3 regions of the Streptomyces sp. NBC_01352 genome follow, and region 3 is predicted to be linked to each of the others. Evidence: riboswitches for the same ligand, from Rfam matches in the RefSeq annotation. Region 3 holds a riboswitch; each other region holds the start of a gene.
The links. A riboswitch is a leader RNA that binds a small molecule or an ion and turns the genes downstream of it on or off. The one in region 3 is predicted to bind cyclic di-AMP.
Positions count from the first base shown of each region.

Region 1 (4,658 bases), 2.5 Mb from region 3:
AGGAACCGGACGCCGGTCCGGGCCGAGGTCGCGCATCCTCGGCCTCTCCAAAGACCTTCGCGGCAAAGACCTTCGCGGCGACGGTCTGAGTAGTTCCGCTCATGACAACCCGCGCTCCGAGCGGGGAAACTCTGCCCATGCCCTTCAGACGATCAGCCGCCATGGCCGCCGCCGCAGCTTCCCTCATGGTGATCACCATGACCGCGTGCGGCAGCCAGAAGGGCGGGGCGGCCGATGAGGCCGGCTCCGCGCAGTCGGGCAGCCCGACGCCCTCCTACCCGCCCCCGCCGACGTGCGCGCAGCCGGCCGGGACACCCACCGCGCTGCCTTCCTCACCCGTTCCGAGCACGTCGAGCCCGGACGGAGGCCTGCCGGACGGGCCCGCCGACGCGCCCCCCAACTACGCCGACAACCACGCCTACCGCATGCAGGCGTCCCTGAGCGCGGAGCAGCAGGCCAGTGGGCAGGCGTCGGCCGAGCTCATCCTCACGGAGCTGGCGAAGGTCCGGAAGGAAGGCGGCTCCGGGGAGTTCGGCCGCTTCAGCGACCAGCGCGTGGAGGCGGCACTGCGGCGTGTCGGCTGCGGCGAGGAGCATGGCGTCTCCGTCGGGAACGGGTACTACGCCGTCTACACGGGCGTCGTGTGCGTGTCCGGGCGGGTGACGAAGGACGAGCTGACCGGCGAGGTGCACGGCGTCTACGCCGAGCCCCAGCCGGGAGCGGGGCCCTGTGTCGAGAACCAGGGAGGTCACTGACCAGGGCCCGCGCCCGCGGCCGGGCGGCGTCCGGTCAGGCCGGCCGCACCACGCTGTGGATCGACGACTCGCCGTCGTAGAAAATGGACTCCTCGCGGACGTACGCGCCCGGCTTCGGGGCGTGGATCATCATGCCGTTGCCGATGTAGAGGCCGACGTGGCTGATGTCGTCGTAGAAGAAGACCAGGTCACCGGGCTGGGCGGCGGAGACGGAGACCGTGGTGCCGGCCTTGACCTGGTCGTAGGTGACGCGCGGGATGTCGACGCCGGCGGCCTTCCAGGCGGCCTGGGTGAGGCCGGAGCAGTCGTAGGACTCGGGGCCGGTGGCGCCCCAGACGTACGGCTTGCCGATCTGGGCGCGGGCGAAGGCGAGCGCCTTCTCGGCCTTGGTGGCGTACGAGGCGTCCGTGGCGGTGGACGAGTCGGTGGTGGTGGAGGAGGAAGAGCTCGACGAGCCGCTGTCCGTCTCCTGCTGAGCCGCCGCCTCCTCCCGGGCCTTCTGCTCCGCCGCCTGCTGCCGCGCCAGCTCGGCCGCCTTGGCCGCGGCCTCCTGCTGCTTCTTCCGCTCGATCGCCGCGAGCCGGGCCTTCTCCTCGGCGGTCAGTTGCGACAGCAGCGCGCGGGCGTCGGCGAGCTTCGTCTGCACCGTCGCCTTGGCGGTCTTGAGCTCGCCCTGTGACTTGGTGAGCGTCTGAAGGCTCTCGGTGGCCTCCTGGCGCTTCTTCATCGTCTCGGACTGCTCGGTGACGTAGTCGTCGACCGCGCCCTTCTGGCGGTTGGTCAGCCGGCCCATCAGCTGGGTCTGGTCGAAGTAGTCCTGCGGGGAGTCCGCGAGCAGGAAGGTCGCCGTGTCGGGGGCGGAGGCGCCGGTCCGGTACTGGGCGGCGGCGAAGGTGCCGAGTTCCTCCCGCGCCTCGTTGAGGCTCTGGGTGCGCTGGGCGACGTCGTCGAGGAGGGTGTCGACGCGCTTGCGCTGCTTCGCGGTCTTCTCCTGGGCCGCGTTGTACTTGTCGGTCGCCGACTCCGCCTGCCGGTACAGGTCGTCGACCTTCTTCTCGACCTCTTCGAGGCTCGGTTTGTCGTCGGCCGACGGGGCGGCGTTGGCCGTCTGGGACAGCAGGGCCACGGAGGTGAGGGCGGCCGTGGCAAGGGCCGGGGTCCGTATGCCTGCTACGCGCGTGCCCGAAGGGCGCGACTTGCGGTGCGACGCCAAGGGAGGCGACTCCTTCCACGTTCCGCCTACCGAGTTAGCTGTCGGGTTCGGGCGGGTGGTTAGGAAGGTTTGCCCTACGGCCCTTCCCTGGAAGGGAGTTCGGGCCGATTCACCCCAAGGTCGGTGGGTCCCCGGCTCCGGGCGCGCGGCGGCGCGTCGGACTCGGCGGAGGCCGTGCGGCCCGGCGACGTTCGCCGGTGGGTGTCGTACGGCCTGTCCGGCACCGTAGCCAACTGGTGTGGCCCCTGTGAAGGTTGATGTTCGATATGCCCGATACATTTTCGTGACCTTGGGTCAGGACATGGCTCACCGTGGTCGATCCGGAGTGATCTGCCACGACTTGTGCGTATTTTCGCCGGAGTGATGACGTCCGCCCCCTTCGGGGCGCTAGCTTCCACCCAGCCGCGGTCCGGTGCCGTGGCTGGGGAAGAGGGGCACGGCCATGACGAAACGCAGGACACTCGTCGCCACGGGACTCGCGACAGGAGTCGCACTCGCCGCCACCGCGGGCGTCGCGCCCGCCAGCGCGGGCCAGGGAGGTCAGGCGGGCGGCAAACCGGTCGTCCGGGTGATCGCGACCGGCCTCGACAACCCGCGCCAGCTCTCCTACGACCACGGTCGGCTGTACGTCGCCGAGGCCGGCCGGGGCGGCAAGAAGTGCATCGGGGAGGGGCCCGAGGGCGAGACGTGCGTCGGACTCACCTCCGCGCTCACCAAGGTCTACTGGGACGGGGGCGCGTGGAAGCACCACAGGGTGGTGAAGGGGCTGCCCTCGGGCGCCGCCCCGGACGGCGGCTTCGCGACCGGCCTCGACGGTGTCTCCGCCCTGCACGGCAAGGTCTGGGGCGTCGAGACGTACGCCCCGCCGGAGGCCGGAGTCCCGACGGCCCCGCCCTGGAACACCCTCGGCAAGCTGCTGGACCTCGGGCACGGCAAGGCGAGGATCGCCGCGGACATCTCGGCCGTCGAGTTCCGGCACAACCCGCACAAGGCGTCGCTGGAGTCCAACCCGTACGCCGTCCTCGCCCTCCCCGACGGCCGCAAGATCGTCGCGGACGCGGCCGGAAACGACCTGGTCGTCGTCTCGCCCGGCGGCAGGGCCCGCCCCTTCACGGTCTTCCCGGACCACGACGGCAACGAGTCCGTCCCCACCTCCCTCGCCCTCGGCCCCGACGGCACGCTCTACGTCGGCGAGCTGAACGGCGAGGCCGCCAAGCCCACCGCGCGGGTGTGGAAGGTCGACCCCCGGACCGGCAAGATCCTCGGCTGGAAGTCCGGCTTCGGCTCCATCGGAGGCATCGCCTTCAACGACAAGGGCGACCTGTACGTCAGCCAGCTCTTCGCCGGCCGGGTGACGAAGGTCTCGCACGGCAAACGTACGAGCGTGAAGGTGCCGTTCCCGGCGGGCGTGGCCGTCGACCCGTACGACGGCAAGGTCTACGTCTCGGCCTGGTCGATCGCGGACCGGGACGGCACGATGCTGGAGGGCAGGAAGACACCGGGCGGCCAGCTCTGGAAGATCCTCGGCTTCTGAGCCCTGCGGGAGCCTTCCGGAGTCCTTGCGGAGTTCTTCCGGAGAACCCTTCGAACGGGGCGAAGTTCTTGGGGTGGCGGCGGGCTGTCAGTGGGGCGTCCTAGACTCGGAGAGCGATGAGCAGCCTCTTTGATGACAGCTTCCTGGCGAACCTCCAGGGCCCCCGGGCCCACGAGGAAGAACCCCCGCCGCCCGACGACGATCACGCACCGGAGCCCGTTCCGGACGATCTGTTCGGCGGGAAGTTCGACGTGCCGCCGGACCGGGACGCGTACTACCGCGACGGCGCCCCGCGCCCGGCGGTGGACCCGGCCGCGCTCCTGGACGGGCTGAACGAGAACCAGCGCGCCGCGGTCGTGCACCACGGCACCCCGCTGCTCATCGTGGCCGGCGCCGGCTCCGGCAAGACCCGCGTGCTCACCCACCGCATCGCCCACCTGCTCGGCGAGCGGCACGTGCATCCGGGCCAGATCCTCGCGATCACCTTCACCAACAAGGCCGCGGGCGAGATGAAGGAGCGCGTCGAGCACCTCGTCGGCCCGCGCGCGAACGCGATGTGGGTGATGACCTTCCACAGCGCGTGCGTGCGCATCCTGCGGCGCGAGAGCAAGAAGCTCGGCTTCACCTCGTCCTTCTCGATCTACGACGCCGCCGACTCCAAGCGCCTGATGGCCCTGGTCTGTCGCGACCTGGACCTCGACCCCAAGCGCTTCCCGCCGAAGTCCTTCAGCGCGAAGATCAGCAACCTGAAGAACGAGCTGATCGACGAGGAGGACTTCGCCGCCCAGGCCACCGACGGCTTCGAGAAGACGCTCGCCCAGGCCTACGCCATGTACCAGTCACGACTGCGCGAGGCGAACGCCCTCGACTTCGACGACCTGATCATGACGACGGTCAACCTGCTGCGCGCGTTCCCGGACGTCGCCGAGCACTACCGCCGCCGCTTCCGGCACGTCCTCGTCGACGAGTACCAGGACACCAACCACGCCCAGTACGCCCTGGTCCGGGAACTCGTCGGCACCTCCGAGCACCCGGTGGACGTCCCGCCCAGCGAGGACGACCTCCAGCCCGCCGAACTGTGCGTGGTGGGCGACGCCGACCAGTCGATCTACGCCTTCCGCGGCGCGACCATCCGCAACATCCTCCAGTTCGAGGA
Region 1 is NZ_CP108354.1:4,563,353-4,568,010, reverse strand. It holds gene OG252_RS21080 (hypothetical protein) at 1-1, shown strand, start outside; gene OG252_RS21075 (hypothetical protein) at 138-755, shown strand; gene OG252_RS21070 (C40 family peptidase) at 790-1,968, opposite strand; cyclic di-AMP (ydaO/yuaA leader) riboswitch at 1,977-2,146, opposite strand; gene OG252_RS21065 (ScyD/ScyE family protein) at 2,411-3,502, shown strand; gene pcrA (DNA helicase PcrA) at 3,619-4,658, shown strand, end outside.
Region 1: it holds a riboswitch for cyclic di-AMP, as region 3 does, so the genes downstream of both, OG252_RS21070 (C40 family peptidase) here and OG252_RS09930 (M23 family metallopeptidase) in region 3, are expected to answer to the same signal.

Region 2 (4,658 bases), 4.3 Mb from region 3:
AGCTGCTCGACCCGCTGCCGGGCCTGCTCCTGCTGCTGCTCGAGATCGGCGATCTCGGCGCGCTGGGAGACGTACTGCCTTATGGGATAGGCCAGGGCCACGATCAGCGTGCACAGGACCAGGGCGAGGAGCGCGGCCCGTCCGGTGAGCCGGGAGCGGCGGGCCTGCCGCTTGGTCTGGGAACGGTACACACGGGCCGCGGTCTGCTCGCCGAGCAGCTTGATCCTGGTCGCGGTGGAGAAACGGTCCCGGTCCTTCACGGCCATGTTTCCCCGCCTCCCGTCTCACACGTGCGTACGTCCCCGCACACGGTACGGGACCGGTACGGGGACGTACGTACGACTGGCTGAGGCTTAGCCCTGCTTGGCTCAGCCCTTGAAGCGGGGGAACGCGCTGCGGCCGGCGTACACCGCGGCGTCGTCGAGGATCTCCTCGATGCGCAGCAGCTGGTTGTACTTGGCGACGCGGTCCGAGCGGGCCGGGGCGCCGGTCTTGATCTGGCCGCAGTTCACCGCGACGGCGAGGTCGGCGATGGTGACGTCCTCGGTCTCGCCGGAGCGGTGGGACATCATGCACTTGAAGCCGTTGCGCTGGGCCATCTCGACGGCGTCCAGGGTCTCGGTCAGCGAGCCGATCTGGTTCACCTTGACGAGCAGGGCGTTCGCGGAGCCCTCCTCGATGCCGCGGGCCAGGCGCTCGGGGTTGGTGACGAAGAGGTCGTCGCCGACGATCTGGACCTTGTCGCCGAGCTTGTCGGTGATGACCTTCCAGCCGGCCCAGTCGTCCTCGTACAGCGGGTCCTCGATGGAGACCAGCGGGTACGAGGCCACGAGCTCCTCGTAGTACTCGGTCATCTCGGCGGCCGAGCGGGACTTGCCCTCGAACTCGTACTTGCCGTCCTTGTAGAACTCGGACGCGGCGACGTCGAGCGCGAGCGCGATCTGCTCACCGGGGACGTAGCCGGCCTGCTTGATGGCCTCGAGGATGAGGTCGAGCGCGGCGCGGTTCGACTCCAGGTTCGGGGCGAAGCCGCCCTCGTCGCCCAGGCCGGTGGACAGGCCCTTGGTCTTCAGCACCTTCTTGAGGGTGTGGTAGACCTCGGCGCCCCAGCGCAGCGCCTCGGAGAAGGACTCCGCGCCGATCGGGGCGATCATGAACTCCTGGATGTCCACGTTGGAGTCGGCGTGCGAGCCGCCGTTCAGGATGTTCATCATCGGAACGGGCAGCAGGTGCGCGTTCGGGCCGCCCAGGTAGCGGAAGAGCGGGAGGTCGCTGGCCTCGGAGGCGGCGTGGGCGACGGCGAGCGAGACGCCGAGGATGGCGTTGGCGCCGAGGGAGCCCTTGTTGTCGGTGGCGTCCAGGTCGAACATCGCCTGGTCGATCAGGCGCTGCTCGGTGGCGTCGTAGCCGACGAGCTCCGGGCCGATCTGCTCGATCACGGCGAGGACGGCCTTCTCGACGCCCTTGCCCAGGTAGCGGTTGGGGTCACCGTCGCGGAGCTCGATGGCCTCGAAGGCGCCCGTGGAGGCGCCGGAGGGGACGGCGGCACGACCCGTGCTGCCGTCGTCGAGGCCGACCTCGACCTCGACCGTGGGGTTGCCTCGGGAGTCCAGGATTTCCCGGGCTACGACGACGTCGATGGACGGCACGAGCATCTCCTTCTTCAATGTGACGCGGTTCGGCAGGACCGCGGTGGGTTCTGCGAGACGAGCCTAACCGGCTCCGGGCGATCGGCCAGCCGGTCGACCACCGGATGGACAGAACCGAGAGTAAATTGTTTCCGAACGGAACAAAGAGTGGCGTGCAACTCGCGGGGAAATCGCACAGGACCGGCATGAAAAAGCCCCGCCCCGGTGCGTACGGGGGAAGACGCACCGGAGCGGGGAGCCCGTGGGGACGGGGGGGTGGCCCTCACGAGGCCTCCACTATGGAGTCCACGGATAAGAGGGCGCTGTGGTTCAGCTGAGAGCCGCGTAGTACTTCAGGCGCGACTCTTGCCTTCAGTCGCGGCTCTTGCCTTCGGGCGCAGCCCTCACTTCAGGTGCAGCCCTCACTTCAGGTGCAGCCCTTACTTCAGGTGCAGCTGCTGGCCCGGGTAGATGAGGTCGGCGTCGGTGACGATGTCCTTGTTCAGCTCGAACAGCTTGTCCCAGCCGCCCTTGACGTCGTGCTCCTCGGCTATGGAGCTGAGGGTGTCGCCGGAGACGACCTTGTACTCGCCGTCGCCCTTCTTGACCTTCTTGCCGGTCGGGGTGGTGACGGTCTTCTTCGCGGCCGGGCGGTCCGCGGAACGGGAGGCCGGCTGCTCGGTCGAACGGCTGCTCTCCGAGGAGCTGCTGTCCGAGCTGCCGGAGCCGCTGGACGTGTTCGACGAGGTGTCGGCGCTGCCGTTGTAGGCGGAGTTCGACAGGTTCACACCGCAGTTCGGCCAAGCGCCCTTGCCCTGACCCGCGAGGACCTTCTCGGCGACGGCTATCTGCTGCGCCTTGGAGGCCTGGTTGGCCTGCGCGGCGTACTGCGTGCCGCCGTACGCGGCCCAGGTGGAGGCCGAGAACTGCAGACCGCCGTAGTAGCCGTTGCCGGTGTTGATGGACCAGTTGCCGCCGGACTCGCACTGGGCCACGGCGTCCCACTCGGAGGCGGTGGCGGCGGAGGCACTGCCGGCGGCCATCAGCGGGGCGGCGACGGCGGCACCGGTGACACCGGCGATGGCGATGGCACGGGTGGCCTTGGACGGACGGCGGTGCTTGCCCTTGGCGGAAAACAGCATGGTGGATCCCCTCACCGACGCCTGCGAGGTGAGCTGTCGGGTTCGGGCCGGTTGAGTTGCCCGGCCGTGCCTCGCGCTGTTTCGTGCGCGGCACGGCTTAACCCCAAGCCGGTCCCAGCTCAACTGCTGGTCCCGGCACTTACCTTGGGTCCCCCGCTCCTGCCTACGGCGCTTTACGCGACGACTGTTCCCGGGCGCCACTGGCAGGATTCGGCGTTGCGGCGGCCGGGGCTCGTGTTGGCGAGCGGTCCCGACGGTAGACACGCGATCCGCGGAATTTCAAAGACGATCAAGGCTTCTGAGACTCATCCCACACTTCGCCAAATCGGACATTCGGTGGCGAAGTGTGACGCGAACTCCCGCTAGTTTTCGCCCGATTCGATACCTACGGTGAGGGTCTGACCGGGCACGATGACGCTCGCGTCGGCGCCGATCGCCTGCTTGTTCTCCGCGTAGAGCTCACGCCACCCGCCTTGGAGGCCAAGGGAGTCGGCAATGGAGGCGAGAGTGTCCCCGGGGCGGACGGTGTACGAGTCCGCGCGGGCGGCGTGACGGCCGGCAGAGGCGCCCGCGTCGGCGGCGGCGGTACCCGCGTCCGTGTCCGTGGCCGCGGCCGTCTCGTCGGCGCTGTCGCCTCGATGCTTGCCCGCACCGAGGGAGCCGGTGTCGACGAGGGCCGAAGAGCCGCCCTCTTGCCAGAAGTTGTCCGAGTCGTCCGGATTCGTCACGCCGGTGGAGTCACTGCCGGAGTCGCCGCCGGAGCCCTGCGAGGCGCCGGGGGTTGCAGCAGAATCGGACGATGTGTCGGACTTTGCCGAGTTGTCGGCTTCGCCGGAAGAATCCGACCGGGCGTCAGAATCGGACGGCGTGGGCGACACGGACGACGAAGGCGCGTCCGAAGCCGCATCGCCGGACGAGTCCGCCGACGACCCGGAGGAGTCGGACAAGCCGGACGAGTCAGATGAGCCGGACGAATCCTTCGCGCCCGACGTCGCGTCGTCCGCCACACCCGTGTCGACGCCGGGCGCCGCGGTGTCCTTGCTGAGGCCGTTGAGCAGGCCGCAGGTGGACCAGTAGCCGACGCCCTGGTCCGCGAGGATCTTCTCCGCGACGGCTATCTGCTGGGAGCGGCTGGCCTGGTCGGCGCGCGAGGCGTAGTCGAGGCCGCCGTACTGCTCCCAGTCGTCCTGGGCGATGTGGAGCCCGCCGTAGTACCCGTCGCCGGCGTTCTCGCTCCAGGAGCCGTCCGTCTCGCAGTTCGCCACCTGGTCCCACGTGGTGCCGGTCGCCGCGCTCGCGCCGGTGGCGCCGAGGAGCGGGATCGCGATGGCGGAGCCGGTCACTCCGGCCGCCACAAGGATGGCCGGAGCCTGGCGGGGGCGACGATGACGGCCGTTCCCGGAGAGCATGCGGAAACCTTTCGCGAGACAACGGTGACCAGCGTGGCGGGTGAGGCTCGGCGCCGCGCTGGCGTGAACGTATAGGCAGTCGATCACTTGTCACAAGTTAATGCCGCGCAGATCACGTGAAGATCACAGACTTGAGGGCGCGTCACCTTTACGCAGGTGAGCGAGTCAGCCACGCGGCGTGAACTCGACGGGCAACGTCCGCAGCCCGCGCATGATGAGACCGCCCCGCCACCGCAAATCAGCTGAATCCATCGCGAGTTGCAGGTCCGGAAGACGGGTGAGAAGCGTCGCGAGCGCGGTCTGGCCCTCCAAGCGGGCGAGGGGGGCGCCGAGGCAGTAGTGGATGCCGTGGCCGTATCCGAGGTGCTGGTTGTCGCGGCGGGACAGGTCGAGCGTGTCCGGATCGGCGAACCGCTCAGGGTCCCGGTCCGCGGCGGCGAGGACGACGAGGACGGGGTCGCCGGTCGCGATGTCCTGTC
Region 2 is NZ_CP108354.1:6,394,382-6,399,039, reverse strand. It holds gene OG252_RS29865 (FtsB family cell division protein) at 1-266, opposite strand, end outside; gene eno (phosphopyruvate hydratase) at 369-1,655, opposite strand; gene OG252_RS29855 (LysM peptidoglycan-binding domain-containing protein) at 2,069-2,770, opposite strand; cyclic di-AMP (ydaO/yuaA leader) riboswitch at 2,774-2,951, opposite strand; gene OG252_RS29850 (LysM peptidoglycan-binding domain-containing protein) at 3,133-4,179, opposite strand; gene OG252_RS29845 (cytochrome P450 family protein) at 4,345-4,658, opposite strand, start outside.
Region 2: it holds a riboswitch for cyclic di-AMP, as region 3 does, so the genes downstream of both, OG252_RS29855 (LysM peptidoglycan-binding domain-containing protein) here and OG252_RS09930 (M23 family metallopeptidase) in region 3, are expected to answer to the same signal.

Region 3 (4,658 bases):
CCTCGACCGCCGGTGGAAGGCGGCCCTCGCCGAGGTGATCGCCGAGGGCGTGGCCGCGGGCGAGTTTCCCTGCCCGGACCCGGGCGGCACGGCCCTGCGCCTCACGGCCCTGCTGGACGGGCTCGCCGTACAGCTCACGTCGTACCCGGGCGCGGTGTCGCGGTCCCGGGCGCAGGAGTGGGTGGACGAGGCGCTGGCCCGGGAACTGGGGCTGACGCGGGAGGCGTTGACCACGTAGGCGCGCCGAAGCCCGGCAGCCCCCTGCCCCCCACAAGGCCGCCTCGGGCCACAAAGCGAGTGCCCGGAGCACGCCGCCCGTAGGCCGACCCGCACCGGGCTCCCAAACACCCGCACCTCCGCCAACCCTTCCGCAGACCTTCCGCAGGCCTTCAAGCCACCGAAGCGATCCGCGTCTTGATGTCGTCCGGCGACAGCGTGCCCTTGGCGGTCACATGGTCGCCCGACGACTCCCCGCGCAGCCGGCGGCCGATCCACGGCACCAGGTACTCGCGCGCCCAGTGCACGTCGTCCCGCCGGACCTCCAGCGTGCCGCGCGGCGGAAGCGGCGGCCAGGGCTGCTCCGGGTCGGCCGGGATCTCCAGCCCGAGGACCTGCCCCGCGCGCAGCGCCACGCGCGTGTGCCCGTCCGCCGACAGGTGGAGCCGGTCGCCGTCCCAGGCCCGCCGGTCCTGAATGCTCTTCAGGGACCACAGGTCGAGCACCGGACAGCCGTGGCGGTCGGCGATGGCCCGCACGTGTCCGTTGTAGGTGGCGATCTTGCCGCGCAGACGCTTGAGCACGGGCACGCCACGGGTGTCGAATCCGGTCGTCACCATCACCGTGCCGGCGACGGCGGTGAGCCGCACCACCGCCTGCTCGAAACGCTCGGCGACCTCGTCGGGGTCGGTGCCGGGCCGCAGGATGTCGTTGCCGCCGGCGCAGAAGGAGACCAGGTCGGGGGCGAGTTCGAGAGCCTGCGGAAGCTGGTCCTCCACGACCTGGTCGAGAAGTTTCCCGCGCACGGCGAGGTTGGTGTAGTCGAAGTCGCCCTCGGGCCGCCGGTCCGCGAGCAGTACCGCGAACCGGTCGGCCCAGCCGACGAGCGACCCGTCGGGACCGGGGTCGCCGACGCCCTCGGTGAAGCTGTCCCCCACCGCCACGTACGACCCGATCACTGATCTGTTGTCATTCTTCGAATCGTCTGCCACGTCGGCCCATGATTCCCCTTCGGATGTGAGCTACGCGACCGTAGGAAAGGGTTGACGTTCGGTGAGATAAGCCACTCTTCAAGGATTGGTCAAACCAGGAATAGCCCTCTTCTCAGCGCTGTTGAGGCGGCAACTGCCACACCCGGAATCCACTGATCCGGAAATGGCTCCACGTGGTCCGGAAGCCGAAGTGCCCGCTCGTATACGGCTGAGGATCGCTGTAGTCGAAGACGAGCCGCCCGTTGTCCCACCACCGGACTCCCGAGCCGTCGGAGACGATCCGGACCCGGTTCGGTTCGTTCGCCACGAGCAGCGGCTCGGTGTAGTCGTACACCAGCGGCCGGACGCCCGCCTCACCGACGTAACGGCGCAGCCGGGTCGTCGTGTTGGTGTTGGCGCCGTAGCCGACGTAGTACGTCTTGAGGTGGTCGTACTCCGCCAGCGCCCCGCTCCGCCGGGTGGCGAAGAGGTCGCCGGGGGAACGGACGTCGACGGCGTTCCAGAAGTTGTTGAGGTCGGAGACCCGGTCGTTGACCCCGCCCGCCGACACCGGCGTGGCGGTGTACTCCAGGACGTACGGCCCTTCGAGCCGCTTCTTGAACCAGACCGTCGCGCCGGCGGGCACGTCGACCTCCAGGGTCCCGCGCAAGGCGGTGACGATGCCGCCCTTCTCGAGTTCCACCGCCCACTGGCCGAGCCCGTGACGGAAGTCGTCGTGGGCGATCAGCCGGCGGTGGCGGGGCGTGGCGCTCGCGTCGGTCGCGGGGGCGAGGGCGGCCAGGGCGGCGCCTGCGGCCAGGGCTCCGAATGCTCTACGCGTGCTCGTCACGGGAGACGGCTCCTTCCGGGAGGGCGATCGAGGCTGTTGCGTCCCCACTCTCCCGTCACGAGCGACGCCCTGGGCACGCTTGCCACAAAACCGCAATGAAGCGATCACCATGAACGAGCACAGATCGACACACCGAAGGCCGGACCCGGGGATCGGGATCCGGCCTTCGGCAGCTGTCGGACGAGCAGTCGGGGAATCAGCCGACGGAGACGCCCTTCGTACGGAGGTAGGCGACCGGGTCCACGTCCGAGCCGTAGTCCGGCGAGGTGCGGATCTCGAAGTGCAGGTGCGGACCGGTGACGTTGCCGGTCGCGCCCGAGAGACCGACCTGCTGGCCGGCCGTCACGGACTGGCCGTTCGAGACGGAGAGCGAGGACAGGTGGGCGTACTGCGCGTAGTAGCCGTCGGCGAGCTTGACGACGACCTGGTTGCCGTACGCGCCGCCCCAGCCCGCGGAGACGACGGTGCCCGCGCCCACGGCCTTGAGGGAGGTACCGGTGGGGACGCTGAAGTCGACGCCGGTGTGGTAGCCGCTGGACCACATGCTGCCCGCCGTGCGGTAGGCGGTGCCGACGGCGCCGCTCACCGGGGCGCTGAAGCCGCTGGCGGTGTCGGCGCTCTGGGTGGCCGCCTCGGTCTTCGAGGAGGAGGACCCGGAGGAGGACGACTTCGACGAGGCGGATGAATCCGACGAATCAGACGAAGAAGACGACTTGGACGAAGACGACGAAGGAGATGAAGAGGACGAAGAGCCCGAGGACGACGAGGACTTGGGCGTGCTCGTCGTGGCCTTCTTGCCGATCGAGAGCTTGAGACCGGGGTGGATCAGCGACGGGTCGGCGCCGACGGCCTCGCGGTTGTCGGAGTAGAGCTTCTTCCAGCCACCGCTGACATTCTGCTCGTCCGCGATCTTCGCGAGATAGTCACCGGCCTGCACGGAGTAGGTCTTCGTGCCCGAGGGCTTCGCGGAGGTCGTCTTTTCGGCCGTCGTCTTTTCGGCCACGTTCTTCACGGTGGCCGGAACGGACGACTGAACGGCCTTTTCCGAGACGGACTGCGGGGTGGCGGCGTTGGCGCCGGTGGCCCCGAGAAGCGGCAGAGCAAGTGCGGCGCCGCCGGTTCCGGCAACGGCGATGGATCGGGTGAAGCGCTGGGTCTTCGGTCGGCGATGCTTACCCTTGGCGGGCATGGCGAATTCCTCTCCGGCGCCTGCGAGGTGAGCTGTCGGGTGCGGACTGGAGATGCCCGGCCGTACCGAAGTACGGCTTAACCCCTAGCCGTTCCGGAGACCGGAACAGGCGGTTCTACCTGTGGGTCCCCCGCTCCTGCCATGGACGGGTGATTGGTGTGCGGGCTCCGGGCGGCGGCAGGATTGGGCGTCCGTCCGGATCGGTGGTGAACGTAAGCGACCAAGACGCAAAGGGACAAGTAAGTGGTTGCCCTTGAATGTGTTTCTGTTTGGTACCTGAGGGAATTCCCGGTCACCCTCCGTGCTTTCAGGAGGCTCTCTTTGACCAAACACCCTTGAAAACCGCATTGATTACGTGAACATGACGGGCGACGCACGGTCACGAATATGACGCTCCTCACGTGGCACACGCACAGGCCCCTCTATTCCAGACGGAGTTGGAATGAAGGGGCCAATTCAGACAGAAGCCCTAGATGCGACGGAGCCGGAGAACCGTCGCATCGAGGTCACCGCGCAGCCCCGTCCGCAGTCCGTGATGCAGCAATACGGCACCTCGGTGAACTTCGCCCGTTTCGAGGCATTCGTACGCTGCTGTCGGGTCGAGGCCGCGCAGCCGCAGCACCGGCACCGGCTCGCCGTGATGCTGCGCCTGGAGCCAGGCGAGAACGACGGCCTCGTCACCGAGCACGTACTGCACCGCACTCAGCCCGCCCTCCGGGGGCCGCAGCCGGTAGAGGTCGCCGCGCTGCACGAGGGGCCGGATCTCCTTGTAGCGATCCACCCAGTCGCGGGCCTCGGCCAGCTCCTCCTCGGTCCACTCGGCGAGGTCGCCCCCGACGCCGAGCACCCCGGCCATCGCGCTCACGAAGCGGAACCGCAGGGAGCTTGCCCGGCCGTTGAGCTGGGTGTTGGGGCTGTCGGTGACCCAGGCGGCCATGACCCGGGCGGGGTGGATCTGGCTGAAACCGTGCTGGATGGCGAGCCGGTCGAGCGGGTCGGTGTTGTCCGAGGTCCACACCTGGTCCGTACGGCTCATCACGCCGAGGTCGATCCGGCCGCCGCCGCCCGAGCAGGACTCGAAGGCGACGCCCGGGTGGGCCGCCCGCAGCCGGTCCAACAGGCGGTACAGGGCGTGCACGTGGTCGACCCACAGGCGCTGCGGATACGGCTCTCCGGGCCAGCCCGCGTCGGTGAAGCAGCGGTTGAAGTCCCACTTCACGTAGTCGATCGGAGCACTGGAGAGGAGCTCGTGGAGCTGCCCCCAGAGGTACTCCTGGACGTCCTCGCGGGCGAGGTTCAATACGAGTTGATTGCGGAGTTCCGTCCGCTTTCGCCCCGTCTGGTGCTGGACCCAGTCCGGATGGGCCCGGTACAGCTCGCTGTCCGGGTTGACCATCTCCGGTTCCACCCAGATGCCGAACTGCATACCGAG
Region 3 is NZ_CP108354.1:2,080,049-2,084,706, forward strand. It holds gene OG252_RS09915 (TetR/AcrR family transcriptional regulator) at 1-238, shown strand, start outside; gene OG252_RS09920 (SGNH/GDSL hydrolase family protein) at 390-1,175, opposite strand; gene OG252_RS09925 (DUF6250 domain-containing protein) at 1,321-2,037, opposite strand; gene OG252_RS09930 (M23 family metallopeptidase) at 2,234-3,226, opposite strand; cyclic di-AMP (ydaO/yuaA leader) riboswitch at 3,229-3,388, opposite strand; gene OG252_RS09935 (alpha-galactosidase) at 3,696-4,658, opposite strand, start outside.